DNA from 3 places in the Brevibacillus sp. FW306-2-1A-C05A genome. Region 1 is predicted to be linked to each of the others. Evidence: riboswitches for the same ligand, from Rfam matches in the RefSeq annotation. Region 1 holds a riboswitch; each other region holds the start of a gene.
What was found. A riboswitch is a leader RNA that binds a small molecule or an ion and turns the genes downstream of it on or off. The one in region 1 is predicted to bind S-adenosylmethionine.
Positions count from the first base shown of each region.

Region 2: another riboswitch for S-adenosylmethionine. It lies ahead of metK (methionine adenosyltransferase); the one in region 1 lies ahead of AC3WJN_RS10420 (methionine ABC transporter ATP-binding protein).
Region 3: another riboswitch for S-adenosylmethionine. It lies ahead of AC3WJN_RS02435 (aminotransferase class I/II-fold pyridoxal phosphate-dependent enzyme); the one in region 1 lies ahead of AC3WJN_RS10420 (methionine ABC transporter ATP-binding protein).

Region 1 covers NZ_JBYSWV010000013.1:34,032-44,156, reverse strand. Annotated here, with positions in the region: gene AC3WJN_RS10435 (peptide ABC transporter substrate-binding protein) at 1-789, opposite strand, end outside; gene AC3WJN_RS10430 (MetQ/NlpA family ABC transporter substrate-binding protein) at 979-1,818, opposite strand; gene AC3WJN_RS10425 (methionine ABC transporter permease) at 1,878-2,543, opposite strand; gene AC3WJN_RS10420 (methionine ABC transporter ATP-binding protein) at 2,544-3,557, opposite strand; SAM riboswitch class I at 3,657-3,774, opposite strand; gene AC3WJN_RS10415 (hypothetical protein) at 3,880-4,143, opposite strand; gene AC3WJN_RS10410 (hypothetical protein) at 4,289-4,438, opposite strand; gene AC3WJN_RS10405 (LCP family protein) at 4,504-5,511, opposite strand; gene AC3WJN_RS10400 (hypothetical protein) at 5,701-5,874, shown strand; gene AC3WJN_RS10395 (MFS transporter) at 5,890-6,291, shown strand; gene AC3WJN_RS10390 (aldo/keto reductase) at 6,421-7,293, opposite strand; gene AC3WJN_RS10385 (BrxA/BrxB family bacilliredoxin) at 7,375-7,803, opposite strand; gene rnjA (ribonuclease J1) at 7,892-9,562, opposite strand; gene AC3WJN_RS10375 (hypothetical protein) at 9,661-10,125, opposite strand, start outside.
Region 2 covers NZ_JBYSWV010000062.1:4,493-14,617, forward strand. Annotated here, with positions in the region: gene AC3WJN_RS23445 (YjjG family noncanonical pyrimidine nucleotidase) at 1-26, shown strand, start outside; gene AC3WJN_RS23450 (aspartyl-phosphate phosphatase Spo0E family protein) at 115-282, shown strand; gene AC3WJN_RS23455 (hypothetical protein) at 391-537, opposite strand; gene AC3WJN_RS23460 (hypothetical protein) at 578-799, opposite strand; partial or broken gene AC3WJN_RS23465 (spore germination protein) at 915-1,259, opposite strand; gene AC3WJN_RS23470 (hypothetical protein) at 1,214-1,417, opposite strand; gene AC3WJN_RS23475 (accessory Sec system S-layer assembly protein) at 1,890-2,837, shown strand; gene AC3WJN_RS23480 (SLAP domain-containing protein) at 2,926-3,885, shown strand; gene AC3WJN_RS23485 (SLAP domain-containing protein) at 3,929-4,924, shown strand; gene AC3WJN_RS23490 (S8 family peptidase) at 5,216-7,783, shown strand; SAM riboswitch class I at 7,988-8,088, shown strand; gene metK (methionine adenosyltransferase) at 8,221-9,432, shown strand; gene AC3WJN_RS23500 (polysaccharide deacetylase family protein) at 9,578-10,125, shown strand, end outside.
Region 3 covers NZ_JBYSWV010000001.1:467,504-477,628, reverse strand. Annotated here, with positions in the region: gene AC3WJN_RS02450 (hypothetical protein) at 173-1,573, shown strand; gene AC3WJN_RS02445 (DUF5665 domain-containing protein) at 1,580-1,888, opposite strand; gene AC3WJN_RS02440 (pyridoxamine 5'-phosphate oxidase family protein) at 2,064-2,519, shown strand; SAM riboswitch class I at 2,609-2,734, shown strand; gene AC3WJN_RS02435 (aminotransferase class I/II-fold pyridoxal phosphate-dependent enzyme) at 2,830-3,993, shown strand; gene AC3WJN_RS02430 (trans-sulfuration enzyme family protein) at 3,990-5,198, shown strand; gene AC3WJN_RS02425 (YhcN/YlaJ family sporulation lipoprotein) at 5,291-5,911, opposite strand; gene AC3WJN_RS02420 (PhoH family protein) at 6,111-7,445, shown strand; gene AC3WJN_RS02415 (DinB family protein) at 7,806-8,285, opposite strand; gene AC3WJN_RS02410 (hypothetical protein) at 8,420-8,866, shown strand; gene AC3WJN_RS02405 (hypothetical protein) at 8,943-9,479, shown strand; gene AC3WJN_RS02400 (hypothetical protein) at 9,629-10,125, opposite strand, start outside.

The sequences.
Region 1 (10,125 bases):
ATCCTCAATCATGGCAAACTCGATCCGGTCCAGCTTGACAGCGTCTTTGTCCCAATAGTTTTCGTTCTTCTCCAAAACGATCTTGCTCTTGTGCTCCCAGGCCGTCATCTTGAATGGCCCGTTGCTCACGTGTGTTGCTGCTTCATTCGCCCAGTTCGGATTGGCCTCTACGACCTTTTTGTCTACAGGATAATACGTGTAAAATGCCGTCAGTTCCAGGAAGAACGGTGTCGGGTTTTCCAATGTTACTTCCAGCGTCTTGTCATCCAGAGCTTTTACCCCCAGCTCGTCTGCTTGCGCCTTGCCTGTGTGTACTTTTTCCGCATTTTTGATGTAGTAGAGCTGATACGCATACTCGGCTCCCAGCTTTGGATCGAGGACGCGTTTCCAGGCAAATTCAAAGTCGTGCGCCGTCACCGGATCGCCGTTGCTCCACTTGGAGTCGCGAATCGTGAACGTGTACACCCGTTTGTCGTCGGATATTTTCACATCAGACGCAACCGAGTTCATCGGCTTCGCGTCTTTGTCCAGCCTGGTCAAGCCGTCAAAAGTGGCACGGACGATCGCCCCTGAGGTAGTGTCCTTGGCGAGCCCAGGGTCTGCCGTCGATGGCTCGCTGGTCAGATTGGCCCGAAACACTTGCGGCTTTGTGCTGGCAGGCGCGCCAGACGAAGCCTCACCCGCAGGAGCAGCAGCAGGTGCAGTCGAAGTCGGACTGCCTCCACAGCCTGCCAAAAGACTTCCGACCACCAATGTCAGGCCGACAAACATTTTGAATGTTCCCTTCATCAGAATTTTCCCCCTTATCAAATTTTTTCTATCGCCACCACAATATACTCGACGACAGATTTCTTGAAAATGGGGTTCGGTGATATTTAATTAAATTTTATGAATATTTATTCTTTTGTAAACAGAAATAAACCCAACAGCCTTAAAGGGCCAATTGGGTTTATTTGTTGATCCATCAATTACTTTTCCTTAGAATGCCGGAATGATGGAACCTTTGTATTCGTCTTCAATGAATTTTTTCACTTCAGGGGAGTTCAATTCCTTCGCCAGCTTTTGGATGGCTTCGGAGTCTTTGTTGTCAGGACGAGCTACCAGGAAGTTCGCATATGGAGATTCCTTGTCTTCGATGAACAGAGCGTCTTTGGTTGGCACGAGCTTCGCTTCGAGCGCGTAGTTGGTGTTAATCAGCGCCAGGTCCACTTCTTCCAGAACGCGCGGCAGCATCGCTGCTTCAACCTCTTTGAACTTCAGGTTTTTCTTGTTTTCCACAATGTCTTTCACAGTTCCGCTGATGCCAGCGCCTTCTTTGAGCTTGATGACGCCGTTTTTCTCCAGGAGAGCGAGGGCGCGGCCGCTATTGGTCGGGTCGTTTGGCAGCGCGATAGTTGCGCCTTCCGCCAGTTCGTCAACCGATTTCACTTTTTTGCTGTAAGCGCCAAATGGCTCGATGTGAACCGCAACTACAGGTTGCAGATCCATGTTTTGTCCTTTATTGAAGTCTTCCAGGTAAGGCTTGTGCTGGAAGAAGTTTGCGTCGAGTTGTTTTTCGTTGAGCTGTACGTTTGGTTGTACGTAGTCGGTGAACTCTTGTACTTCCAGGTTTACGCCTTGTTCTTTCAGTTTTGGTGCGATGTGCTTCAGGATTGCTGCGTGTGGAACCGGAGAAGCGCCTACTTTCAATGTCACTTCTTGTTGTCCGCCTTGTGCGCCGCCTTCGGCTGGAGCTGGAGCAGTCTCCGTTTTGCCTCCGCACGCTGCCAAAGAAAATGCCAATACGGTAGAAAGTACAGATACGACTAGCTTTTTCATAAATGATTTCCCCCTACTTTTTTTGATCTTTGTACTTGCAAACTTCTATGGGAAAGACCTTACTTGCGGCTGAAACGCAATACCAGGCGATCACCCAGCGACTGTAAGATCTGCACCAACACGAGCAAAATGACGACAGTGACAATCATGACATCGGTCTGGAAGCGCTGATAACCGTAACGGATAGCCAAGTCGCCCAGACCGCCGCCGCCGATTACCCCGGACATGGCCGTGTAGGACACGAGCGCAACGGTCGTAATCGTAATTCCGGCCACCAGTCCCGGACGAGACTCTGGCAGCAGGACGTTCCAGATGATTTGCCAATTGGACGCCCCCATCGACTGGGCGGCCTCAATGACTCCGCGATCTACCTCGCGCAGAGAGGTTTCCACCAGCCGCGCAAAAAACGGGGCGGCCCCGATCACGAGCGGCGGAATCGCTCCGAGTACGCCGAGCGAAGTGCCGACGATCAGTTTCGTGACCGGAATCAGCAAGATCATCAGAATGATGAACGGCACGGAACGCAATACGTTGACGATGAATGAAGCAACCGAGTAAAACGCCTTGTTTTGCAGCAACTGTCCACGTGAAGTAAGGAATAAAATGATTCCCAGCGGCAAGCCGATCAGGATCGTAAACAACGTGGAGAAACCCAGCATCGTCAGTGTGTCTAGTGTACCCTCAGCGATCTCCGACCAATCCACATTTTCCATTGTCCAGTCCATCTATATCACCTCTACTTCCAAGCCACGCTGACGCAACGTCTCGATGGTTTTTTCGTTTTGACGGACATCGCCTTCCAGTTCGACGACCAGTTGGCCGTACGGCGTATCCTTCATGCGGGAAATCGTTCCCTGCAAAATGCTGAATACTGTGCCTGTCTCCTGCATCGTCTGGAACAAAATCGGCTGGTACGTCTTTTCTCCCAGGAAGGTGACGCGCGCAATCGTGCGGTTCCCCGCTGCTTTTTCGTGCGCGACAGCTTCGCGCAGCTCGGTGGAATCTGCCACCTGCTCGACAAATTCCTGCGTAGTCGGATGCTGCGGCTTGAGGAACACGTCCAGCACCTCACCCGACTCGACGATTTTTCCGCCGTCGATCACGCCTACGCGGTCGCAAATGGAGCGGATGACGTGCATCTCGTGCGTAATCAGCACGATGGTCAATCCCAGCTTGCGGTTGATGTCCAAAAGCAGCGCCAAAATCGAGTTGGTCGTCTGCGGATCGAGCGCCGAGGTCGCTTCGTCACACAGCAGCACTTTCGGATCGTTTGCCAGCGCCCGTGCGATGCCGACGCGCTGCTTCTGGCCGCCGGACAACTGGGACGGGTATTTGTCCCGGTGCGCTTCCAGCCCTACCAGCTTGAGCAGATCGTCCACTTTTTTCTGAATCTCCGCCTTCGGACGCTTGGCCAGCTTGAGCGGAAACGCGACATTTTCCCCGACGGTGGACGAGGACAGCAGGTTGAAGTGCTGGAAAATCATCCCGATCTCGCGGCGCTTTTCCTGCAGCTTGACATCGTCGAGCTTGGTCAGGTCGACCCCATCGACGATGACTTGTCCCGACGTAGGGCGCTCCAGCAGGTTGATGCAGCGGATCAAGGTACTTTTCCCCGCCCCGGAATGGCCGATAATCCCGTAAATTTCCCCTTTATCTATAGAAAGATCAATCCCGAGCAACGCCGGAATCGTCTTGCCCTGCACTTGATAGCTTTTATGCAAATTTTTCAATTGAATCAACGCATCCACCTCCCAGCAAAATCCTTGTGAAAAACGTAAAAACCCCTTTTTCATAAACGAAAAAGGGGCTGCAACGCATGTATACGTTCGCATCCACCCTTCTCATCTATCAAGATCCAACCAATCTTGTAGGAATTGGCACCGCGACGTCCATTTCAAAAAATGAACCGGTTGCCGGGCTTCATCGGGCCTGTCCCTCCGCCTCTCTTGATAAGAAAGATTTCCACGTATATTATGTTCGTTTTTCATATTTTCATGATACAAACCGGATTATATCCTTTTTGAAAATATCCCGTCAATAGCAATCACAGGAAAAACTTTTTTAATCCATTACTCCGTTGCGAATGATGGTGGCATTGACGTGAAAATGAAACGTCGCTTTCTCAAGGATTCTCGCCTTCAAGCGTATGCGAATATCGAACACCGGCGGCGATACTTGCTCCAGCTTGATTCGGGCGTTGCTGGAAATCGTGTCAAAAGCAAGGTGCACCATATCCTTGGGATTGCCGCGGTTCTTGTCGGTCTTCCCGAAAATTTGCGCCGGGACGGACGTGTCGTAGCTGCCAATCCGGAATTTCCCGTGCACGAGCTTGATGAGAAACGCTTCCTTGGGCGATAGCCTTCGAGCAGGCGCTGAATCGCCTCCTGGGTGTGATAGACCCGATTGCTCCCGGCTCCCCCGAGCTGCCGCTCCACTTCCCCTATGCTTGCCTCAGCCAGACAAATTTCTCTCAGCTTCGGGATGAGCTCGCTGTAAACGACTTGGCATCCGCCATGCTGGTCAAAAAATACAGCCGCATGCGGCCGTCCGGCTCGTCGATATGTTCCGTTCGCAAGTCCCCTGTATGGGAAAACCATTTACGCGCAATCTCCTGGTCCATTCCCCTCACCCCCATACATAGCAAATCATGGTTAGTCTGCCCGAAAACACAAAAAAACAGCACGCTCAATTTGGCGTGCTGTTTTCGTTGCTATCGGTCGTGCTATTCGTTTGCGAAACCGCTTCTTCTGCTGGCGGTTCCAGCTTTTCCTTGATAAAAGACTGGATCTGGTCGACATCCGGAATGAGCACCGCGCCTGCCCGATGGGATTCGCGGAACATCCCCATTGGCGGCAATTGGTAGTTGCCTGGCTCCGCGGTGTTTAATTTCAGCCCAAGCGCAGACAGCCTCAGCATATCCATGGAACTGATATTCGTCTGGATATACGGCGTCACTTCTTTCAGGATGGACGGCAATTGAATCAAGGTCGTGCCGCTCTTCATCTGGCTCACCACAGCCGTCAGCAGCTTGCGCTGACGCTCTGTGCGCGTGTAGTCCGATGTGGCGTCATGGCGAAAACGAACGTATTGCAGAGCCTTGTTGCCATCCAGTTGCTGCAGTCCCTTTTTCAAATTGATGTCGTAGATGCCTTTATCGGTCGGGTCGTGATAGTACATATTTTTTTCCACATCAATCTCGACACCACCGACAGAGTCAATCAAAGCCTTGAAGCCTTCAAAGTCGGTGATGACGTAGCGGTCCACCGGAAGCCCTGTAAACTGGCTGACGGTCTTCATCGCCAGTTCCGGTCCGCCCTCCACGATCGCCGAGTTGATGCGCGAGCTGCCGTTCCCCGGAATGTCTACGTACGTGTCGCGCAAAATGGAAAATACGTCGTAGCGCTTGGAGGCCGGGTCGATACTGACGAGCATCATCGAGTCCGAACGGGGGAGCCCGTTATTTTTCATTCCCCTGCGGTCCACCCCCATCAACAGGATGTTCACCCGCTCTTCGCCATCCCATTCCGGAATCTCCGCCGCTTTCGTCGCGGCACCGCCATCCGGCGGGGCTGGCCGAATGACATTCGGCTCTTGAATATTGTGAGCAAACTGATAAAAAGAGTATCCGTAATAACCTGCTGTCGCGGCAATCGCGACAAACATCAGGAGCAACACCCGTTTCCACATTCGCATAAAGAACTACTCCACCTTTTATTCTCTGTATCACATGAACTCATCTCACCACTTGTTTAGTATACTCGAATCTATAGGATGTGGAGCAGCCTTTATTTGGGTGCTTTTCACTTTTTATATTTTTATGTTTGCAATGTTTAAAATGTTCGTTATACTACAAGCAACACAATCCCAAAGGGGTGACCGGCCGTGATTTCTCCCACTTCCTTTTTGCAGCGGTATCCGCGAGAAGCCCTGTTCTTCCTGGTTGCGAGCTTCATCAACTCTTCCGGCAGCGCTTTCATGTGGCCGCTTACCACTTTGTACGTACATACGATTTTGCAACGCTCCATGACCGAGGCAGGCTTTGTGCTGATGGTTTAATCGCTGGCAGGAATTGTGAGGCAGTTCGTCGGCGGGACGCTTTTTCACCGCCTGGGCGCCAAACGGCTGATCGTCGGGGCCTTGCTGGTTCAAGGACTCATCCAGTTGTCGATTCCGCTCACGAATAGCTGGCCTGTTTACATCGCGCTGATGACCGGGCTTGGCTTTACCTTCAACCTGTCGTTCCCGGCGATTCAGGCGTTCATCGGCTTTCGCTGGAAAGAGCAGCGCCGAGAGCTGTTCAACATCGTATATGTCGCGAACAACCTGGGAATGGCCATCGGCACCTCGCTGGCCGGGGTCATTGCCACTTCCTGCGGCGAGCAGGAACGCAGCATGGAGGTGTCAATACTGCCGCCCGGATCGAGCGCCACGGCCGAACGGCCACAGCCTGCCACGCTCCAGCCTGCTTCGTGAAATCGCTCTGCCATCGACCTGCCCAATCCTCGCCTAGCTCCGGTTATCACCACCAGCTTGTTTCCAGCCACGCTCTAAAAAACAAAAAGAAAGCCCCTTCCAGAAAATCAGAAGAGACTTTCGCTTTTGTCAAAAAGACAGCTCCGGCAACTGATACCATTCGCCAGCCATCCATTCGCGCGCCTTCCAGCGCAGCACGTCCGGGCGCACCAGCGGCATGATCTGTTGAAACAGCTCCACGCGTTCGATGTCCGTCATCGGCACGAAGGCGTTGGCCGCGGCCAAGTCCGCTTCCAGCTCGTCCATTCTGCTCACGCCGAGGATCGCCGTCGAAACGGGGAGACTCCACGTATAGCGCAGCGCTTGCTCTGTCCACGGAGCCAGCTTGCCCAGCCCCATCACTTTCATGCCGATGACCGCGACGCCTTTTTCCACCGCTTGCGGAACGAAATCGTGCGCAAAGCTGTAGATGAAATGATCGAGAGCAGACAAAGCGACGAGGGCGCTGTCAAAAGGAAAGCGGCGAATCGCTTCTGCCAGCAGGCGCGGGTCTGTGTGCCCGCTGATGCTGATTTTGCGGATCAAGCCTTGCTCTCGCGCTTCCAGCATCGCTTCCAGCGCGCCTCCTTTTGCAAAAATCGCCTCCAGATCGTGCGGCTGCATGATGTTGTGCATCCGCCACTCGTCGACGTAATCGGTCTGCAGCCGCTTCAAGCTGCCCTCCAAATCTTTCAGGGCCAGGTCGCGCGTGCGTCCTCCCGTCTTCGTCGCGATCCACACGCGGTCGCGCAAGCCTGCAAGCCCCAGTCCTACCCGTGTCTCCGACTGTCCAGCGCTGTATGTAGGGGCTGTATCAAAGTAATTGACTCCTGCTTCTACGGCGCGCCGAATGATGGCGATTGCCTGCTCCTCGGTGCAATCGTGCTCGTCCACAATTCGCTGGGCGCCGAAGCCGAGCAAAGAGACTTGATGCGGATCTCGTCCAAACGATCGGGTCTGCATGCTGCGGGCAGCTCCTTTCAGGTTCATCGGGATGTGAAACAAGACGCCCGTTCGCGAGCGTCTTGTCATGGCCATGCTAGCTTATTTGTACGTGTCGTAAGCGGTAGTCAACAGGTTGGAGATCGTTTGCAGGTCGTTGTTCTCAATCTGATGACGCTCGATCATCGTCATGATTTTGCCGTCCTTCATGATCGCAAAAGACGGGGAAGATGGCGCGTAGCCTTCAAAGTACTCGCGGGCTTTCGCTGTCGCTTCCTTGTCTTGTCCTGCAAATACAGTGTAAATGTTGTCTGGCTTGGTGGAATGGTTCAAGGAATGAACCACTGCCGGACGAGCCAGCCCTGCCGCGCAGCCGCAAACCGAGTTTACGACTACCAGCGTCAGACCTTTTGCGTTTGGCAGCGTCTGCTCAACCTCTTCTGCTGTGCGCAGCTCTACAAATCCGTTGCGCGTCAGTTCGTCGCGCATCGGTTGAATTACTTGGCTCATATATGCTTCATAAGACATCATGGGGCAACCTCTCCTTTGTATCACGTATCCATTTACGTATTATTATAACCCGATCGCGTCCCCGGGAGAACGAAGAAGTGCTCCAGTCCTACACTTCCATCAAAATGGTGAGAATCATCGGATTGCGGCCCGTCTTTTCGTAAATAAACGGCTTGATGACTTCGTTGATCTGGGACTTCAACTCCGACCATTCCTTGATCTTCTTGTCCAACGCTTCCTGGAGGCGCTGGCGAACCAACAGCGTCGCTTCCTGGATGAGCGATTCCGAACCGCGCACGTACACAAAGCCGCGGCTGACAATGTCAGGTCCGGTGAGAATCTTGAAGTTTTTCATATCGAGGCTGACGACCACGACCATCAGGCCATCCTCTGCCAAATGCTTGCGGTCGCGCAGGACGATGTTGCCCACGTCGCCGATGCCGCTGCCGTCGATCAGGACGATGCCGGCGTGAACTTTGCTGAGCCATGCCTTTTCGCGGTTGCAGTTCAGCACCTCGCCGTTGTCCATGAGGAAAATGTTGCTCTCCTCAATTCCTACCTGCTGCGCCAGCTTCGCGTGCGTCTTCAACATCCGGTACTCCCCGTGAATCGGGATAAAGTACTTGGGACGAATGAAGTTGAGCATGAGCTTCAACTCCTCGCTGCTGCCGTGACCGGACGCGTGAATGTCAAACACGTGGCTGAGCACGACGTTCGCGCCCGCGCGGTACAGCTTGTCAATCGTCCTGCTGACATTGATCGTGTTGCCTGGAATCGGGGAAGCCGAGATAATGACGGTATCCTCCGGGTAGATCGACACGGTCCGGTGCGATCCGGAAGCGATTCGGGTCAATGCCGCCATCGGCTCGCCTTGGCTTCCGGTGCAAATAATCAGCACCTGATTGTCGGCGTAGTTGTCAATGTGCTTGATATCAATCAGCATGCCCTCCGGCATCTGGATGTAGCCCAGTTCTTGTCCGATCAGGAACACTTTTTCCATGCTGCGGCCTATCACCGCTACTTTGCGATTGCACTGCTCGGCAGCGTCTACTACTTGCTGCAGGCGATGCACGTTGGACGCGAATGTCGCCAGGATGATCCGCCCGCGCGCTTTGCGCACCACGTCGAGAATCCCTTCGCCAACGGTGCGCTCCGACATGGTGAAGCCGTAGCGCTCGCTGTTCGTACTGTCAGAGAGCAGCGCCAAAACGTCGCCGCTCGCCCCGATTTTCGCAATCTTGCCGTACTCGGTCGTCTGTCCGACTGGCGTCATATCGAATTTGAAGTCACCTGTATGAATGACCATCCCTTCCGGCGTATGAATCACAACCCCGAACGAATCCGGAATGCTGTGATTCGTGCGGAAAAAGGACGCTTTCAGGCGGTTGAAGGGGATTTCCGTATCTTCTGAGATCGGAATCATCTTCACGTCATTTTGCATGCGATGCTCTTCCAGCTTCGCCTTGACCAAGCCCAGGGTCAGACGACCACCGTAGATCGGCACGTTAATTTGCTTGAAAATATAAGGAATCGCTCCGATGTGATCCTCATGTCCGTGCGTTAACAAAAGTGCTTTAATCTTGTGCTGGTTGTCCACCAAATAGGAAATATCGGGGATGACCAGATCAATACCGAACATTTCATTCTCGGGGAACTTCACCCCGCAGTCAATGATGATAATTTCGTCCTCATACTCGACGCAATACATATTTTTTCCGATCTCGCCGAGGCCGCCCATCGCGAAAATCTTAACGTCGCTCAAACTCTTTCCTCCTAACATCATCGTGCATGATTTTGGGAACCCGAACCAAGCATGCCATTCTTATTGTAACACAACGCGAGGCGTTCGTTTCATCCAGTCTTGACAATTCGACACATTCATCTTCGGTCAATAATAGAAAACTGATACGCAATCGCCGCTACTCTCTCATCCGTGACCGTACTGACCCGCTCCCAAAAGTTTTCTTCCATGTTTGTATCTTCTGTCCATACCGGCGCGATTTCCCCCGCAGCGAGCTTGAGCGGCAACGCCTGTTTGTCTTCGATGACGGCCCCGCTTTCGTTTTGCAGGCGAACCAAAAGCTCAATGCCCAGCGGCTGCCCCGACTGGTTCCGGACCAAAATCAGGCTGTCGTAAGGTTGGCCAGCACACCTTTTCAGACAGTCCCTTTTGCTGTAGACGAGCGTGACGTCAATCGGCTTATTGCTCGACGCCTGCACGGGCACGGCCTGCCACTTGTTTTTTACACTCTGCACAACCGAGACGTACTCCACCTTCGACATAAACGGCCCCATGCCTAAAAAAGCCCCGGCAAACAGGAGAAACAGACCAGACGACGTGGC
Region 2 (10,125 bases), on a different contig from region 1:
GCGTCGAGAAAATCATTCACATATAAGTTCATTCTTTTTTTCTTATATATACGAATGTTCGGGCGGTATAATAATCCTATTACTTATGATCTAATTGTTTCTGGAGGAATTACCATGGATCATACAACAGATCTTCTGCAGCGTATCGAGACCATGCGTAAAGAGTTGTCTGAGTTGGTCTTGGAAAAAGGTAGTTTTCTGCATCCGACTGTGATCGATATGTCGCAACAATTGGACGAGTACATTGTGAAATATCAAAAATGCCTCCAGTTACACACATAAAGCAGGAAGAAGTTATCCACACTCTGTGGATAAACTTGTTACTAATTGTCTGAATAGTTCTATTTTATTAGGTCTGCCCCGGTTTTGAGCCAGCTTTTTTAGCGTTGCTCAAAAGCTAGGCAGCTTCATTCGCACTCGCTCCTTTTTTCGCGTGGCCGCAATCAGCAGCAGCAGGAGCGGCAGCACGACTTGCATCAAGAAGCCGTAGTAGGGGAGCGAAGTCATGTCGAAACGCAGATATTTTTCCTTTTTCAAGCATGAATGTTCACCTCTGGCTAAACGTAGTACCCGTCGATTATTTTTCCATCCATTTTTCCAAAGGCTTGAACAGTGTATTCAGCCATGTAATCGGTCCTGCCATATTGGGCAAATCGAATTGAGCCAGCGCCCATCCGCACAACAAGAGCGAGAAAAAAGCGATTTTGTCTCTCAGCGGTTTCTGTCTCAGGGCAGGCAGTTCAAAGAGGACAATCAAAATCACAAGCACCGTAACGCCTATTGTGACGCCCCATCTCACTTTTGTCTCACCTCATCTTCCGGTATGCCGCCTGGAACCGTGACCAAACCGGGACGGCGGATAAACGCCTCGATCCACGAGTTTGACCAGCTCGGGACTGCTCATGTTCAGATTGGAGCGAAATCCCGAGAAACAGGTAGCGCAGCCAGCGAATCGCCGAACCGATGACGAAGCGCTGGTAATAATCCTCCGCCGCTTGAAACAGGGCGAAAAAGGTGATCGGCGCAATGAGGACAAACGGTGTCCCGTCGATCAAAATGACAACTCTGCCCTCCAGCAAGGCCGAACAGGCTGTGTCTGGCCGTTCGGTATCTTTTAATTGCGGAAAGGGCGAGGCGGGGTTGTCCTCAATCATTTCTTCTATATATCCGCTCTCCAAAACTCCGTCGATCTTGATCCGTTTTAGCCGGGCGGTCACTTCTTCGACAAGAGTGTAGTCGACAAGTCCCTCCATATAGGCACTTGCTCGGCCATCCTTCCGAGATCGGGAAAATCGCTTTCTGTCACGTGCATGAGCGGCATCAGCACCTGCTGGTCGACGTCCTGGGCGGTGCAGAGGCCGCTGATGAACACGAGATACGCCTTGGTCGTCTTGCCGATAAAAAAAGGGCGGAACACGACGTCAGAGCATTTGTGTATAGTTGTTACTCCACAGTTTGCCCAATTATGAATTTTTTAATCTGTTGTCAGTGGAATTGTCAGTATTTTTCAACGATTTTACAAAAAAGAACCAACTGAAACGGTCAGTTGGCTCAAAAGATATTCCCCAAGTTATTTGTTTAGACACTTCTATTTTATCAACAACGAATTATAATGTAAACTTTCTCACCAAATGGAAGTTTAATCGGGGAGAAGAGGCACCCTTCCATTCCTTGACATCCCTAATGCCTACAGGTATCCTTACAAATATTACCCGTCTCTGACGCAGACAGGTCAGCCGGCTGGCTGCCACACCGTGCATTCTCGATCAAAAGGCCGTAACAGGCGGGAGAATGCCAAGTTTTCTATGTTGCAAAAGGATGTCACTATGCTATAGTGAATGACGAACGCAAACTCTATATAGATGTAGAGAAAAGTTGGGAGCGGTGCTATGTTATCCTTCTTGAAGAATTTAATGGGGAAGACACCTACCACCAAAGAGGTGCGAGAGCAGGTTCAGGAGGAATCCATTTTGTCCGCTTCTGATACCGAACAGTCTCATCAGGAAGCACAAAAACAAAAAGAGGCATCTGCCGGCGTCGTAACAACGCTGTCCTTGCATGAATCGTGGGAAGCGAAGCTGAGTACGCAGGAGAAATACGCGCTTTCCTTTATGGCTCAGGAGCTGGAACCGCTGCCGGAAGGGAATATCTCCCTCGCAGGAACAGCGCTTGTTCCGCATGATGATGGAATCGAAGTGACGGCGTTTATCCGCAACAGCTCGGACCGTCCAATCCGCCTGAAGGAAATGACGCTGGTGGTATTGTTCGGGGATCAGCAGTTGTTTACCCGCCAAGCGTTTGACTTGAGCGAGATAGGGGAAATTCCGCCGCGATCAGCCAGACCGTGGTCGTTTGTATTTTCACGCGAGCACTTCCTGGAGGTAAACGTGCTTTTGGCTAACTGGAAGGTCGCATTCGAGATGGCGCAGAAAAAAATGGTGCTGCCGCAACAGTTGGAGCTGGAAGAGTCGTGGATCAAGGCGCTGTCGGATGCGCAGAAAAACTCCTTGATCGAACTGGCGAAAAATCTCCCTGCCTTAAAAGAGGGAGAAGTGAATATCCAGAGTGTGCAAATTCGTCGCTCCCCGGAAGGAGCCCTTCACGTCATGCTGTTGATCCGCAACGGCTCTACGCAGTCGCTCTCCTTTGAAAAGCTGCCGCTCGCTCTCTACGATGCGACAGGGGCAAAGGTGGCAGAAGGAATGTTTGAGCTTGGCAGTTTGACCGTGAATGCCAATACGAGCAAGCCGTGGCTGTTTATTTACCCTCCGGAAAGTATTTTGGTGGAGCAGCCGGACCTGTCGCGCTGGAAAGTGAGTGTTCCGCAGCAAGCGTAGAGAGTCTGGTTTGCATGGGCGATGGGGAAATGTATATCATGAGGAGAGAGAAACTTCGTTCGGGCCCGGACGTGTGAGGAGGTAACACATGTTTTCTTTTGTGAAAAATTTGTTTGGAAAACAGCAGGGTGACAAGGCCCTGGAGGATTTGAAAAAAGAGATTCAGGAAGAGTCTGCGATTGACATTGCGGAGTTGAAAGATACGGAAGTAGAAGTGGAAAACCAGCCCGCAGCGAGCACTTCCGGCAAGCCTGACAGAGTGCGCACAGAGCTGTCCCTGCATCCGATGTGGGAGCAGGAGCTGGATGCGGAGAAAAAATATACGCTGCGATTCTTGCAAGCAGAACTGCCTGAGATGGCACGAGGCTTGATTAGCGTAACGGGCTTCAGCATGATTCCCCAGCCGAACGGCATGACCGTGACGATGTTTTTCCGCAATGCGACAGATAAGCCTGTGCGCTTCAAAAACATCGGTCTGGCTATTTACTTGGACGACAAGCCGTTCGCGCGGATGAGAGTCGACCTGTCTGATATGGGCGCTATTCCTCCGCATACAAGCCGTCCGTGGGAAGTGCTGTTCCCGGAAGAGAGCTACCTGCACGACAACTTCATGTTCAGCCGCTGGAAAGTCGTGATGAAAGCAGGAAAAAGATCGCACATCTGGCCAAGTACGCTGGAGCTGGACCCGGAAATGGAAAGACGCATGACACAGCGTCAAAAAGACCGTCTGGAGTCGCTCGCGTACTCTTTGCCGCCGATTCCGGTCAACTCGGTGCAAATTACCGGGTTTGATATCGGGAAAACGAAAGAAGGGCAACTGGTTGCCGCATTGCTGTTCCGCAACGGCCTGTCTACGGATTATCGTCCTGACAAGCTGAAAATCACGATTTCCGATACGGACGGCGATGTCGTGGCGCGAGGCGTTGTGGATGCCAGCAAGATTCGCGTGAAGCCGGGGAACAGCCGTCCGTGGCTGATCGTGTTCCCGCCGGAGTTCGTGAAAAAACCGGATGCCAATCTGCGCAGATGGGTTCTTGACGTAGAATAGGCGCAAGAGCTCTCGATCGCAGAAATCAGGAGGAGGTTGACATATGAGTTGGTTATTGGAGAACTGGTTTGGCTCCAAGGAAAGCCTGGAGCAAGTACGTGAAGATATTCATGAGCATTTGCATAAAGAGTTTTACCTGGGGGTGTCGGGGATCGACAACCCGCAGCAATCGGCGAACCGGGTTGAGGCCAAAGAGCTGTTTCTGACGATGAACGGTCCTTGGGACAATCAACTGGAGGAGGCGGAGCAGGAGCTGCTGCAGTACGTCCACGATGAGCTGCCTCCGGTCGTTCGCGACGAGGTCGGCATTATTCCGTTCTACACACAGGTGACAGATGAAGGCTACCTGGTGCTGACGTACATTCGCAACGCGACAAACCGCAACGTGCTGTTGCAAAAGCTGCCGCTGACCCTCGTGACTGCTGACGGCGAAGAGGTGGCGAGAAAGACGTTTGACTTGATGGCAAACGGTCCTGTGGGCCACATGGCCAGCCGTCCGATGGAATTTATGTTCCGCTGGGAAGAGTTCGACCGCATTCCTGAGAAGGAAGTGCCGCTGACTCTGACCTATAAAAAGCCGGAAAAACGCCGCATCGAGGAGACCCAGGAGCTGAATATGGGCCTGAGTGCGGACGAACAAAGCCACTATACGCAAAAAGCGGCGGAGGAAGCTCCGGTGGAAAAAGGAAAGGTAGATTTGCAGGTCCTCGATATCAAGCCTACCGATGATAACGGCCTGAAGGTTGTCGTCGTATTCCGCAACGGACTGGAGAAGCGCCTGGAGTTTACCGAGGTGCCGATCATCGTTCACGACAAGGAAGGCGATGCGGTTGCCCGCGTCAGCTACACGCTCGAAAACATGAAGGTGGAAGCAAACAGTCAGCGCATCTGGGCGTTTGATATCCCGTCTTCTTCGATTAAAAAAGCAGAAGTAAACCCGGACGAACTGAGTGCCTACATTCCGCAGGCGCGTCAACGCAAAAAAGAAAAAGCATATGTAGAGCCTGCTACCGAAGACAACAAAGGCCTGCTGCAGTAATGGATGAACCCTTTTTGCCAATGGTGAAAAGGGTTTTTCTCCTGCCATAACGTTCCAAATCTTGGGGAAACAGGGTTGCTTTTCGCCCTTTTTATCCGCTATGCTAGGACGAGAAGCATAATACTTGAATACCTTTTTGAACGTACTGAAATGGATAAGCGCGAACATTTATTCATTTCGATACGTTAAGAAAACCTTCCACGACAGCGCATGCCCCTTTGTTTGAGCGGGCGGCGATAGAGGTTTTCTTGCTGCGCTAGTTGCAGGGGAAAGTAAGGAAGGACTGTGTTTATGAAAAAATCGATTCAAATAGCCGTGTCAGTTGCGATGCTGCTCACGCTTGTACCGCTGGGCGTGCGGCCTGCACTCGCTGCCGCGCCTGCTTCCAATGACAGCTATCTGAGCAATCAGTTGCACATCAGCCAGATCAAGGCCGACAAGGCGTGGCCTGTAGTCAACAGCAACCAGGCGATTACGATTGCCGTGCTCGATTCCGGAGCGGACTACAATCACCCTGACTTGAAAGGGAATCTGCTGCCGGGTGTCAATCTGGTCAACCCGGGGAAATCGGCGCAGGATGACAACGGGCACGGGACAGAAGTCATCGGGGTTCTCGCTGCAAAAGGCAACAACGGGATCGGGGTATCAGGGGTAGTCTGGAACGCCCGGATTTTGCCGATCAAAATTTTGAACAAAGATGCAGTGACGAATGTGGACATGATTGCGAAGGGGATCAATACAGCGCTCGACAGGGGAGCCAAAGTTATCCTGATGTCGTTCAGCAGCCTGTCCTATTCCCGCTCCTTGAAAGAGGCCATTGACCGTGCGGAGAGAAGCGGAGCCGTCCTCGTCGCTGCCAGCGGAAACGAAGCAAGCCGCGTCGCCTATCCGGCTGCCTACCCGACAGTCGTTGCGGTTGGGGCCGTGAATGGGAAAAACCAGGCGATTTATCAATCGAATACGGGGCCTGAGTTAAACATTGTGGCGCCGGGGCTTAACGTATATACGACGAAGCTGGGCGGAAAGTACGGATCGTTTTCCGGTACGTCAGCGGCAGCGCCTCAAGTAGCGGGAGCGGCGGCCCTGATTTTGGCCCGCTATCCAAAGCTGACGGCGCTGGATGTGAGGCAAATGCTTTACCAGACGGCTACAGACCTCGGCGAGAGCGGCTGGGACCGGCAAACAGGCTACGGATTGCTGGACGTGAACAAGGCAGTGCGCAGCGCGCTCTCCGGCGACTTTTTGGAGCCGAACAACTCTTTGCAGCGAGCCAAAGCATTCCCTATCGAACAGCAAATACGCGGCAACCTGGGGCCAAACGACACGGTAGACTGGTTTAAAATGGATGTGCCGTATGACGGAAAAGTCAGCTTTACGGCGACGATTAACTCCGGGGTATCCTCCGCCATGGCGGCTACCTTTTACCCGGAAAACCGAACGCCGATTACGCAGTATTTTGGAAACGGGGATACCGTTACCGTCCCGGCAAAAGCGGGCAGGATGAACATCAAGCTGATGCGAAACGGCGGCGTCAACTCGTTTGCCTACGTGCTGACGAGCAAGTTCACGATCAACCCGGACCGCAATGAGCCAAACGATACGATGGCGACGGCAAGGCCGCTGGTAGGCAACCAGATCAGCGTCACAGGCAACTTCCACCAGGAGGGCGACCAGGACTGGTTCTCCTACTACGTCCGCGAATACGGGCATATGGATGTGACGGTGACTCCCGACAACAAGCGGGTGGACCTGGTGCTTGCCATAGGAAAGCAGGAAACCGGAAAAAATACGGTTTGGGACCCGCTCTACGACAACGTCGACCGCGATAATCCGTCCGAGCGTGCGAGCAAGGAAGTCTCCCCGGGAAAATACTACATTCGGGTCAGCGAGTATCAGCAAAATGCGGTGAACGGCGAATATCGCCTGGATCTCGGGTTCACCCCGCTGAAAAAAGATTTGAACGAGCCGAATGATACGTACAGCAGGGCGTCGCCGCTAGCCGCTGGAGGGGTCATGACCGGAACGATTCCGACGGCTTCGGATGCAGACTGGTTTCAATTTACGCTCAATACAGACTCGTACGTCACGATTCGAGCCCCGTTTATTCCGGTATCCAGCGGTTTTCGCATCGCTCTTTACAGCGAGAAAAACATGAACTACGCGCTAGCTTCGACAAACGAAGTGGCTGAGCTGTCCGATCGGGGCAGCGAGATTTTCAGCCTGCGGTTGCCAAAAGGCAAGTATTACGTGCGCCTGAACAGCGGCATTCCGTTCAAGTACGATGCGTACAAATTGACAGTCACGCAGCAGCCCCTCGTTTCGGGGTATCGGGATATTTCCGACCATTGGGCGCGCACAGAGATCGCCAGGCTGAGCTCCAAAAGAATTGTCCAAGGCTTCGGCGATGCGACGTTCAAGCCTAACGAGGCAGTAACTCGTGCGCAGTTTGCCACAATGCTGCTGCAGGCGATGCGCGCGACCGGCTCGAAGGTAGCCAGCGCGTATTCCGGACGGGAAGTGTTTTCTGATTTGCCAAAAAAGCACTGGGCGTACAACACCCTTGGAGTGGCTTATCAGCTCGGAGTCTTGAAGGGGTATCCAAACAGTCAGATCAAGCCTGACCAAGCTGTTTCGCGGGCGGAAATGGCCGCGATGATCGCCAGGGCGAAGGGCGTGGCTCTGAACAGCAGCAGCGCACCGAGCTATCGCGATGTTCCGGCCGGCCATTGGGCAGCACCGGCGATCGGCGCTTTGACGGCAAGAAACTGGCTAAACGGATACGGTTCGCTCTTCAAGCCACAGGGCAGCGCTACGCGGGCCGAGGTTGTTGTATTAATCGCCAAATCGTATCAAGTGTAAGAAAAAATTTTCCGCTTTGCGTTCGACAGACGCATGGCATGGCTATATCGTCCTTGTGAAAACGCGGCTTCGATCACCTCAGACGCTTCCCGCAGGCGATTCCAACAGCGTTTTGTACAGGGCGATTTCGGCCAAAGAGGTGCTCTGGCAAAAGTCTATTGACACCACCTCAAAAAACAATTATTCTATAATCCGTAATGGATACTCTTATCCAGAGCAGGCGGAGGGACTGGCCCTATGAAGCCCGGCAACCGTCTGGAGCGGTGCTAACCAGCAGGACGGAAATCTGTTCTGGCCGATAAGAGGATGAAGGAAGCTAAAAGCGCTCAAACCTTTTCCTCCAAAAGATGGAAAAGGTTTTTTATTTGCGTTTACGTCGATAAAATCCTGACTCGGCTACCAAACTATTTGTATGAGGTCAAAGGAGGTATTTTCTCATGGCTTTGCAAAAAGGTCGTCGTCTGTTCACATCTGAGTCTGTAACCGAAGGACATCCGGATAAAATTTGTGACCAAATTTCCGACTCCATCCTGGACGCCATTTTGGCCAAGGATCCAAACGCTCGCGTAGCTTGCGAAACTTCCGTAACTACCGGGCTGGTTCTCGTAGCCGGTGAAATCACCACCAACACGTACGTGGACATCCAAAAGCTGGTGCGCGAAACGATCCGTGAGATCGGTTATGATCGTGCGAAGTTCGGCTTTGACGCTGACACTTGCGGCGTAATCACTGCGATCGGCGAGCAATCCGCTGACATCGCTCTCGGCGTAGACCAGGCTTTGGAAGCGCGCGAAGGCAAAATGACCGACGCTGAGATCGAAGCGATCGGTGCAGGTGACCAAGGTCTGATGTTCGGCTTTGCTTGCAACGAAACACCTGAGCTGATGCCGCTGCCGATCAGCATGTCTCACAAGCTGGCTCGCCGCTTGACTGAAGTTCGCAAAAACGGCACACTCGCCTACCTGCGTCCTGACGGCAAAACGCAAGTAACGGTTGAGTACGATGGAGACAAGCCAGTTCGCATCGACACCATCGTGATTTCGACTCAACACGCTCCTGAGACTACCTTGGAGCAAATCAAGCAAGACCTCATCGAACAAGTTATCAAACCAGTTGTTCCGGCTGAGCTGCTGGACGCTGACACCAAATACTTCATCAACCCGACTGGCCGCTTCGTAATCGGCGGACCTCAAGGGGACGCTGGTCTGACTGGCCGCAAAATCATCGTAGACACTTACGGTGGCTACGCTCGTCACGGCGGCGGCGCGTTCTCCGGTAAAGATCCGACAAAAGTAGACCGCTCCGGCGCTTACGCTGCTCGTTACGTAGCGAAAAACATTGTGGCTGCTGGCCTGGCTGACAAATGCGAAGTGCAAGTGGCTTACGCAATCGGTGTAGCGCAGCCTGTATCCATCGCTGTTGATACTTTTGGTACAGGAACCGTTTCCGAAGAAGATCTGGTGAAACTGGTGCGCAAACACTTCGACCTGCGTCCGGCTGGCATCATCAAGCAGCTCGACCTGCGTCGCCCTATCTACAAACAAACAGCGGCTTATGGCCACTTTGGACGCAATGACCTGAATGTTCCTTGGGAGCAAACAGACAAAGCAGAAGTTCTGAAGCAAGAAGCTGCGCAACTGGCAAAATAAGAACGACAAAGAAAGAGCCTGGTAAAGCTACTGGGCTCTTTTTTTATTACGGGGAAAAATTTTCCAGTTATTGGTGGGCTTTAAGCGAAGGGAAAATGTAGGACTGTGTCGAATCTCCTAGTGAGGAAGTAGAGGAGGGGTTTCTTTGCCGAACAAAAGGCTCTTCCTGACCGTATTTGTTATTTCTTTATTACTGGTTATGTCTGCAATGGGGATTGGTGAATTTTACCAATCAAAAAAGAATGCGCAAAAAGTGCAACCTTTTCCCCAAGTAGATACGTCTATAAGCATAAGCGAGGCAGAAATTGCTGAGCCAAACGTCACGCAGAACGAAAAAGCAACGGTAAAGCCGAAAAAGTGGTATAACAATCAGGTAGTCGTCCTGACGTATCACCATGTCACGGATGCATCAGGCCAGCGCTACGTCATTTCGCCTGAGCAATTTGCAAAACATATGTCGTTTTTGCACGAAAACGACTTGCAGCCGATCTCGTTGGATGAGTTTTTGCATTTTGTGGATACAGGGAGCTTGCCGACCGAAAATGCTGTCCTGATTACCTTTGACGACGGCTATGAGAGTTATTACACGAAGGCTTTTCCCACCTTACGTACATACGGCTACCCGTCAGTGAACTTCGTGATCGCAGGGCGCTTGCGAGATGTAGCCGATCGAAAACGGGAGAACATGACGAC
Region 3 (10,125 bases), on a different contig from region 1:
GGGCATTATCAGGCGTTCAGAGTGTCCCGGCGCGCTTTTTTGCTGTCTGGAGCCGCTGTGGGTATTAAGACGTGTTTTCGGCTGCGGTGCAACTTTTGAAAAAAACGCTACGTCTGTATGGTTGCCCACAGAAGACAGGGGATGATTGGCAAAAATAGAGGGGGAGACACCAGTGAAAAAGATCATGACCAAGCCCGTATTGGCGGTCGTTACGGCGGCGGGACTCATCGGCTGCCTGACGCCGATTTTTGCAGATGCCAGCTCCAGCAGCACGCCGGCGACCAAGGTAGTGATGAGCGACGAAGGCAAGCAGGTTACCCGCTACAACCTGAAAGAGCTTGCGAAAAACGACCCGGCTACGCTGAATATGCTGCTGAAAAACCAGGCAGACCATTTGTACCTGATTGTAGATCCGATCCATCTGAATACGAAGCTGCAAACATACATGGAAACGAACAAGTCGGAGTGGGAGCGCATTTATCGCGACTATTACGGCGACATCTGGCTGGAAGTTCGCCGCACAGAGGCGGACGAGGAACTGGTCAGCGTGAGCGCGCAGACCGAAAACGGCAAGGTGTACATCAAAGGCATCGTGACGCCGGAAGTGACGAAAGTAGTCGTGACCAAGCCGAACGGCGACTTTATCGAGGCAGTGCCGACGAGCGAGCATTCGTTTACCGTCAGCTTTGCCGCGCCGGAAACAGATTCCGTCCAATACGTCACCGTACAGGCGTATGCCGGCAGTCTGTTGGCGGACAGTGAAAAAGTTAAGCTCATCCCGCAGGCTGACGAGGAAAAAAGCAGGCTGATCCACGCCTTTTCCGTGTACGACGCCAAAAAAGCCGAATGGCAGGTAAAAGGTGTCGTCAAGCACGGAGCGGACAAGGTCGTCGTCTCCTACAACGGCGTGAAACAGGAGACGAGCTTGAAGAAGCTGTGGGACGGGGTGGACAGCTTCAGCGTGACGGTCAAGGACGTGAAGGCGAAAGCCGCAAGCGACGAAGCGCTGGTCGAAATATATGAAGACGGGAAAAAAGTCGACTCCGACACGATCAAAGTCGATGTCGTCAACCCACCGGACAAAGACCCTGGCGCGGCCTATGCCATTGCCGGAACGGCAGTGCACGATTTGAAGAAAAAGTCCGTTCAACTGAAAGGCACCGTCAAGGGCTGGGACGAGAAGCAAAAAGCAAAGCTTGTCGTCGTCACCCCGGACGGCAAGAAAAAGGAGATCAAGCCAAACGACAAGGGCGAATACACCGTGACCTTTACCTACAAAAACCGCTCGTTTGCTGCGAAAACCGTCCATCTGGAACTGTACGCGAAAGACAAGCTGGTGAAGCAGGCGGACATCGCGCTGAGCACGAAAATTACCGCCGTGCCGAAGAAGGATGACGATAAGGACGACAAGGATAAAGACAAGCACCACTATCCAAACGGAAAAGCATACGGCTATTGGAAAAACTACGACGGCAAATGGAAAGATGGCGACAAAGATGACCGCGACGATGACCGCGACGACGACGATGACGACGACGATGACGACGACCGCGGCAAAAGAAGCGGCAAGTAGTCTCGTTTACGGCTGCTTGTAAGTCTGAACATACTCGACCAGCTCGCGGATGTAATCGCCGAGGATAGGGATCGAGAGAAACTGCGTCAAAAGCGAGCCGAGCAGCGCCAGCACGATCGCTGTTCCAATCGTCAAGCCAAGACCCCGGGCAAGCCCTGCGAGGAAATTGATCCAGAGCAGCTTGCGCGGGGCTGTGTAGTTTTGGATCACGTCTGCGAGCCGGATATCCTCCAAAAACATGGCGATTTTGTCCATGCGCTCGTTCAATTTCCTCACTTCCTGCAGCTCGTGGAGGACCTGGTCGATTTTGTGCATAAGCCGGTCTGTAGGCGTAGGTGCCACTTTTTCCAACCTCCTTATCCGGTACGGCTTTGTTTTTTACCAGTGTAGGGAAAAAAACAGGCAGAATCAAGGCGTGGAGGAAACGTTTGCCTAATGGCAGATGCGAGGGGTACAATAGACGTACTACCGTTTACGAGGAGGCATCCGAATGGCTGAAACCGTATCCCAAACCTTGTCGGAAGAACTGTTCGCGCTCCTGCAAAAAGAGCGATTTGTGACGCTCGGCACCGTCGATCACGAGACAGGAGCGCCATCGCTCAGCTCCTTGTCCTGGACATTGGCGGTGAACAGCGGACTCATCCGCTTTGCCGTGGATAACCGCTCGCGCATACTCGCCAATATTGCCAAAGAGCCGCAGGTCGTCCTGCATCTGATCGGGGCAGGCTCCTCTTTTGCGATCAACGGACGCGCCGCAGTGAAAGCCGAGCGGCTGGAGGGCGTTCCGCTGAAGCTGGCGCTGGTGGAGATCGCGATTGACTCCGTCCGAGACGTCATGTTTTACGGCTCGCGCATTTCCGTAGAACCGCAATACGAAAAGACGTACGACAAAAACGCGGCTGCGAAGCTGGACAACCAGGTCATGACTGCGCTGAAAAACGCCTAGTCAAGACGGCCGCACAACAGTGGAAAATCCTGTTGACAAAAAACCGCCGTATCCTTTAGTATTAGGTCATTCAAATTGAATAGCAAAACTTCTTATCCAGAGAGGCGGAGGGACTGGCCCGATGATGCCCGGCAACCAATCACCTGCATGTTCGTTCATGCGGGGAGATAATGGTGCTAATTCCTGCAGAGTTTTTTAACTCTGAAAGATGAGAAGGTCTTGCTTACGGTGACGTAAACAAAGCCTTCTTTCAGAGGAAAGGGGGCTTTTTTCATGCCCCTCGTACATCATTGGAGGGAGAGAGTTACGTATGAGACTGGAAACAAAATTGATTCAAGCAGGCGTAGGCAGAGATGAAAAAACAGGGGCGGTCAGCTTTCCTGTCTACTATGCCACCGCATATCGCCACCCGGCATTGGGGCAGAGCACAGGCTTTGACTATACACGCACGGCCAATCCGACCCGCACGGTTTTGGAAGAAGCCATCGCCGAGGCAGAATCGGGCGATGCGGGCTTTGCCTGCGCATCGGGAATGGCGGCGGTTCATACGGTCATGGGGCTGTTTTCCCAGGGAGATCATCTCATTGTGTCGCTCGATTTGTACGGAGGGACGTATCGCTTGTTTGAGCAGGTGCTTTCCCGCTACGGCCTGTCTTTTACGTACGTAGACTTGCGCGACCTGGAAGCGGTGCAAAACGCGCTGCGAGCCGAGACAAAGGCGATCTTCGTCGAGACGCCGACGAATCCGCTCATGCAGATTACCGATCTTCGCCAAATCGCCGGGCTGGCAAAGCAGCATGGACTTTTGACGATAGTCGACAACACGTTCATGACCCCTTATTGTCAACGCCCGCTGGAGCTTGGCGCAGATATCGTGTTGTACAGTGCGACGAAGTACTTGGGTGGCCACAACGATGTACTGGCCGGACTGATCGTGACAAAAGGCGAGGAGTTGTCGGAAAAAATCCGGTTTTTGCATAATTCCATCGGAGCGGTATTGGGTCCACAAGATAGCTGGCTGTTGGTACGCGGAATGAAGACATTGGCGCTGCGCATGGAAAGACATCAGACAAACGCGCTCGCGGTTGCAAAAAAGCTGCAGGAGCATCCGGCTGTCGCCGAAGTGTTTTACCCAGGGCTGCAAGAACACCCCGGGCATGCCATCCAGGCGAGCCAGGCAAGCGGTTATAGCGGTATGGTTTCATTCCGGGTACGGTCTGCGGAGCAGGTGGGCTTGTTTTTGCAAAATCTGCGCATCGTTTCTTTTGCGGAAAGCCTTGGCGGCGTCGAGTCGTTGTGTACGTATCCGGCGACACAGACCCACGCTGACATTCCGCTGGAAGTACGGGAGTATGTCGGCGTTTGTGACCGATTGCTGAGGCTGTCGGTCGGGATTGAGCATCCGGAAGACTTGATCGCTGATCTGTTTCAGGCTTTGGACGCAAGTCTTGTCGTTGGGGGGGCTGCGCGATGAATTTCGCAACGAAGGTTTTGCATGGCTCTACTTGCATCGATCCGTTCACAGGGGCGTCGTCGGTTCCGATTTACCAGGCTTCCACGTTTCACCAGTTTGATCTCGACCAGCCAGGCACGTATGACTACGCCCGTTCCGGCAATCCGACCAGACACGCGCTGGAGGAAGCGATTGCCGCTCTCGAAGGCGGCGCGCGCGGCTTTGCTTTCTCGTCCGGCATGGCGGCGATCTCCAGCGTGTTCATGCTGTTTTCGGCTGGCGACCATATCGTAGTCGCGGAGGACGTGTACGGCGGCACCTTCCGCTTTTTGACCCGCGTGCTGTCGAGAATGGGCATTTCCGTTACGTTTGTCGATGCGACCCAGACAGAGGCCGTGCGGGAGGCGATTACTCCGGCGACCAAGGGAGTGTATCTGGAAACGCCGTCCAATCCGACGCTGAAAGTGACCGACATCGCGGCGGTGTCAGCCGTTGCGAAGGAGCACGGGCTGCTCGTCATTGTCGACAATACGTTTTTGACGCCGTACTATCAGCGGCCGCTGGAGCTGGGGGCGGACGTCGTCATCCACAGCGCGACCAAGTTTATCGGCGGCCACAGCGACGTGGTTGCCGGGCTGGCAGTGACGCGCGACGCCGCGCTCGGCGAGCAACTGTACCTGATCCAGAACGGCATGGGCGCGATTCTTGGGGTACAGGATTGCTGGCTCGTCATGCGCGGGCTGAAAACGCTCAAGGCACGTCTGGATGTCAGCACAAAGTCGGCAGGGATTCTCGCGGAGTGGCTGTCCACGCACCCTGGCGTGAGCCGCGTTTACTACACGGGCTTGGCTGACCATCCGGGGCATCTCGTCCAGCAACAGCAAGCAAGCGACCACGGTGCGGTTCTGTCGTTCGATGTAGGGAGCCGTGAGCGAGCCAAGGCGTTGTTTGACCGGGTGAAGCTGCCGATTGTGGCAGTGAGCCTGGGGGCTGTCGAGACGATCTTGTCGTATCCGGTGATGATGTCGCATGCGGCGATGCCCGCAGCGGAGCGGGAAGCGCGCGGCATTACCGATGGCTTGATCCGGTTGTCCGCAGGGTTGGAGGACGTGGACGACTTGCTCGCGGACTTGAAGCAGGCACTGGACGCATTGCCGCCGCTGAGTTCGGTTCAGTCACAACAATCCGTCCAGCCGCAACAAAAAGAGGCATTCTCCCGGGCGTAATTTCCCGAGGCGAATGCCTCTTTTTTACTGAATCGGAATCTTCCACGAAAACGCGTTCGCTCATCCTTGAAATGGCTTCGAGAGAGTTTTTTTTATGGTGCGCCTGTGCGGTTTACGTTGATCTTGTCGTTTCCTTGCGGTGTCGCGCGGCCGTCTTTGTTGATGCGCTGTTCATTTTCCTGCGAGGGCGTTTCCTCCCGCTGCCTTACGTCGCGCGGCAACTGTGGAATGATGCGGCCGACGATGTCAGCCAACTCCTCGGCGAAGCCCGAGATCGGGTGGCCCCGGCGAATGTCCGCAGCCATTTCCTTCAGGCGCTGGACGATGTCCGGATCGGCTGTCACGATTGCGTTTGCGCCCTGCGGGTCTTCTTTCATCGCTTCGGCAACGGTGTACTTGATGACGCCGACCTCGGGCCGATCGAGATGGGCATCCACATCAATCCCGACGACAGCGATCTTGCCGATGACGACCGCCGTCGCACCGTTAACCTTTTTCACACGGGTAGCCAGTTGCACAAGCCGGTCGGCCGTCGCTTGCGAAGATTGGTTGTAAGCTGGTTCCGGGGCCGTTTGCTGGACGCGCTGGGTATGAGGCACTTGCTGGTTGGGCTGTGGGGCAGCCTGATTGGCTGGCGGCTTGTTGTTCGACATGCATCCAGACAAAAGCAGGCTGGCGCCCAGGCAGCCGATAATCATCCGTTTCATACGCATTCTCCCTTTCCCCGTAATGCCTCCTGAAAGCGGAGGGCAGGTTACCTGTATTTTGTCCTTGCAGCCCCATTTCATTCTGCCAAAGGGCCGTCTATCTCTGTCCGACCGAACATAGACTGTAGTACATCACGTCGCCACAATTGAGCATCCCTCCAAAAATTGCATACCGTATATAAGAAGGGTAATAGGAGGCGAGATTTTGAAGAAAATCTACGTACTGGACACCAACGTACTCCTGCAAGATCCACGGGCGATGTTCTCTTTCGCTGACAACGAAATTGTCATACCCGCTGTGGTGTTGGAAGAAATCGATTCCAAAAAGCGGTACATGGATGAAATTGGCCGCAACGCTCGGTACGTATCGCGGCTCTTTGACAGTTTTCGTGAGCTGGGTCATTTGCACAAAGGCATTACCCTGGAGACAGGCGGGCTATTTCGGGTGGAGCTGAACCATTCCTCGCTTCATCAACTGCAAAAGCAATTTACGGAAATGACCAATGACAACCGCATTTTGGCGGTCGCACTTAATCTGCAGGAGGAGGAGAACCAATCCCCACAGCCCAGACCCGTCATATTGGTGAGCAAGGATGCGCTCATGCGTGTGAAGGCAGATGCCTTGAACATTTCGGCAGAAGATTTTCTCTCCGATCGCGTAGTGGGGGAATTTTCCAGCATCTACACGGGTTATCAAAAAATGCTGGTCGCCTCGGAGATCATCAAGACGTACTACGCGACGAGAAAACTGCACTTGGCCTCCTGTTTCCCTCGCTACCGCTTTTATCCGCATCAGTTTCTCGTACTGAAGGACGAATGCAACCCGTCCATTTCTGCCATCGGAAAAGTGGACCCCGATGGAAAAACGCTGGAAATGCTTGTTTCAGACGACGATCCGATTTGGGGCATCCGGGCCCGAAACGTGCAGCAACGGATGGCAACCGATCTCTTGCTGCGAGATGATATCCCGCTGGTGACCATGACGGGCAAAGCGGGGACAGGAAAGACGTTGCTGGCGCTGGCAGCGGGGCTGCTGCAGATCGAAGACCAGCAAAAGTACAAAAAACTGTTAGTGGCACGACCTATCGTTCCTTTAGGAAAAGACATCGGTTATTTGCCCGGCGAGAAAGAAGAAAAACTGCGGCCGTGGATGCAACCGATTTATGATAATCTGGAATATTTGTTCAACACGAAGCGACCAGGCGATCTCGATAAAATTTTGGCGGGGATGGGCAGTCTGCAAGTCGAGGCGTTGACGTATATTCGCGGTCGTTCCATTCCCGGGCAGTTCATCATTATTGACGAGGCGCAAAACTTGACGAAGCACGAGGTGAAAACGATCCTGACGCGGGTAGGGGACGGCTCGAAAATCGTCCTGATGGGCGATCCGGAACAGATCGACCATCCGTACCTGGACGAAAGCAACAACGGACTGACGTACGTGGTCGAGGTGTTCAAGGATCAGAAGCTGGCCGGGCACATTCGCCTGGAAAAAGGCGAGCGCAGCGTGCTTGCCCAGTTGGCTGCCGATTTGTTGTAAAAAATCGTGTATGAAAACCGACTGGTTGACCATACTATAGTTGTCGAGCCCGACGATTCATGTAAGAAACGGCGAAATGCCTTGCAGGAGGCGAAGATCCGTGGATAACCATGAACAAGCAGTCGACGAAAGTCGTATGGAAATAAGCCGATTCCTTGGGTAACCTATCTCTTTCATGGAGGTTGAAGTGCCAAAGAGAATAACCGGTAAAACCCCATAAGCAATCGGGCTCGACAAAGGACCGCTCCCTATTTGGGAGCGGTTTCGCTTTTTGGCGCAAATCAACGTGCGTTCCACGTCCATAAAAAAACGCGGACAGCCGTGTGGACGGCTCCGCGTTTTGCAGGCAAATGATAAGGGCTAGGCTTTGGCTGCGGCAATCGCCTTGCGCAAGGAAGAGATCATGCCGATGTGCATGCCTTCGTGGAACAGGGTGAAGACCATGATTTCGCCATACGTGTGCATAACACCCTTGTCTCCCAGTTCAAACGGCTTCGGGAGCGACTCGTTCAGCCGGGATTGGAATTGCTCCTTGATGCGAGCATGCTGCTCCTTCAACTGGGCAGCCAACGTTTCCAGGGAAGGGATGTTTCCCTGCCAGTCTGCCGGTTTTGTCCCTGGGCTAAACATAGCCGCGTAGGACGGAGGACAGTTCATTTTGGCTGGTCCAAGCAGCAAATAATCTTGCGTGAGCAAAATATGGCCGATATTCCAGCGGATGTTGTTTTTAAATCCTTCCGGAACGATGTCAGCCTCCTCCTCAGTCGTCTTGGTCACGTCCTCCAAAAACAGGCCGCGAATCAAATCGTATTGATTCCAAACGAATGAATAATCCTGCATGGCGAAAACCACCTTTCGTCAATTTCCATTCGTCTCCATGTTACCGTAAATCCGTAGCGAGGAAAACAAGCCCGGACAATTTTTTGCAAGTTGTCCTCCTCCCTTCATATATATATATCAAGGAGGGAGCGCACATGGTCACGTTGGACTCATCCATTGCCTTTTTTGTTTATGTAACCGCTGTTTCCAGCGCAGCGGCAGGTGTGACAGAAGCGTTCAAATCGATCATTCCGTTTTTGTCCACTGACTACGAGCCGAAGGAAGACTGCTGGGAGGACCAAAATGAGGCGGCGCGTCTGATGCACTACAAACGCTTTTTCAACCTGCTCATCTCGGTGTTGGCCGCCGGCGCGATTTTTGGCATGCTCGGCCTGGACCCGGCGCTGATTTTGACCGGAGCGGATTCGGCTTACGTGGAAAATCCATGGCAGGTAGGAACATGGCTGTGGGGCATTATCGCCGTGTTCGGTTCCCCGTTTTTTGCTTCGGTCCTGAAAATTTTGGAGGGATTCAAGCAGTCGGTCAATAACAGCAACCCGCCGAATCGCCCGCGGCAGAAGGTGAGCGGCCCGCGGGAATGACCGGCCACAGCTTGAACAGTGCCTGCCGCGTGCGGTAAGATAGCAAAAGCACATACCGCTAAAGTAGGTGGGCACGATGGCAAAGCGAAATTCATTCGGAATATTGGCATGGTTGGCGCTATTCATCTTCATGCTGACAGCCTGTTCGGGGCAGTCGGAGCCGTCCGGCGTATTCGATCCGGAAAACCAGCGGGAATACGGCGTGGGCGGAATTTACTTGGGCCAAAACATCAAGGAAGCGATGGACATCATCAAGCCGAGCAAAGCCGATTTTATGGACATGGTGTCTCGGGAAAGCTACACGGTGGACAGAATGGCAAAAGGCGAAGGCGAGGCCGTCATGGGCATGCTTTTGCTCGATCGCACGCAACTGCTCGTCAAGGTCAGAAAAGGCGAATTGAGCTCGATCATGCTCGGCGGAGTGGCAAAAGAAGATGCTGCACGGTTCAAAACGTATCGAGGGCTTGCCATGTACGACAGCGGTGAGCAGTTGAAAAAGCTGTACGGCGAAGGCAGCGGGGAAAAGGAAGTCGTGTACGAAGGCAGCAAGTACACGGCCAACTTCGGCCTTGAAGACAACCAGGTGGTCTGGTTCCGGTTTGACAGCAAGTAGCGAGCAAGCAAGGAAGGAAGTCGCTTGGCTGGCGCAGGGAGCGCATGGCCCGCCAGCCCTGGCAAGCCGACAGAAAGAAAGTGAGTTCTCCCAAAGCGGAGAGCTCACTTTCTTTCTGGGCGAAGGCCGCAGTCAGCGCATCGGCTCGGCTACGTTTTGTGCAGCCACTGCACTTGCACCTGATAGGCTTTGGCGATCCCTTCAACAAGCTCGGTCAGGCTGCTGTCGAGCAGGTAGATCGTCTCTTCTTCCTCCGCTTGCGGGATCGTGCCGCTGACGTGCTCCTTCCACTGCTCAGCCGCAGCCCAGCGATCAGCAGGGGTGCCAGACGCTTTGTCTACCGTAAACAGCGCAACCTGGTCTGCATACACAAACATATGGTCATTCGGCGAGACGAAACCGATATCGTCCAAGTGCCCGACCATCGCTTCGGGAGGAAGCAATAGCAGCGAGAAGCCGTCGCCCAGCATCTGCGACTTTTGCAAAATCGCCTCCAGCTTGTCTTTTTCCGCCTCGTTTTCGACGATAAAAAGCAGTTTGTCCCGATCAAAGACATTGACATGGTCCCCGATTTTATGTATGACTTGAGCATAGAAGCCAGGCAATTTCCCGTCTGGGATCGCAAGCTCGATTCCGTACATATGGC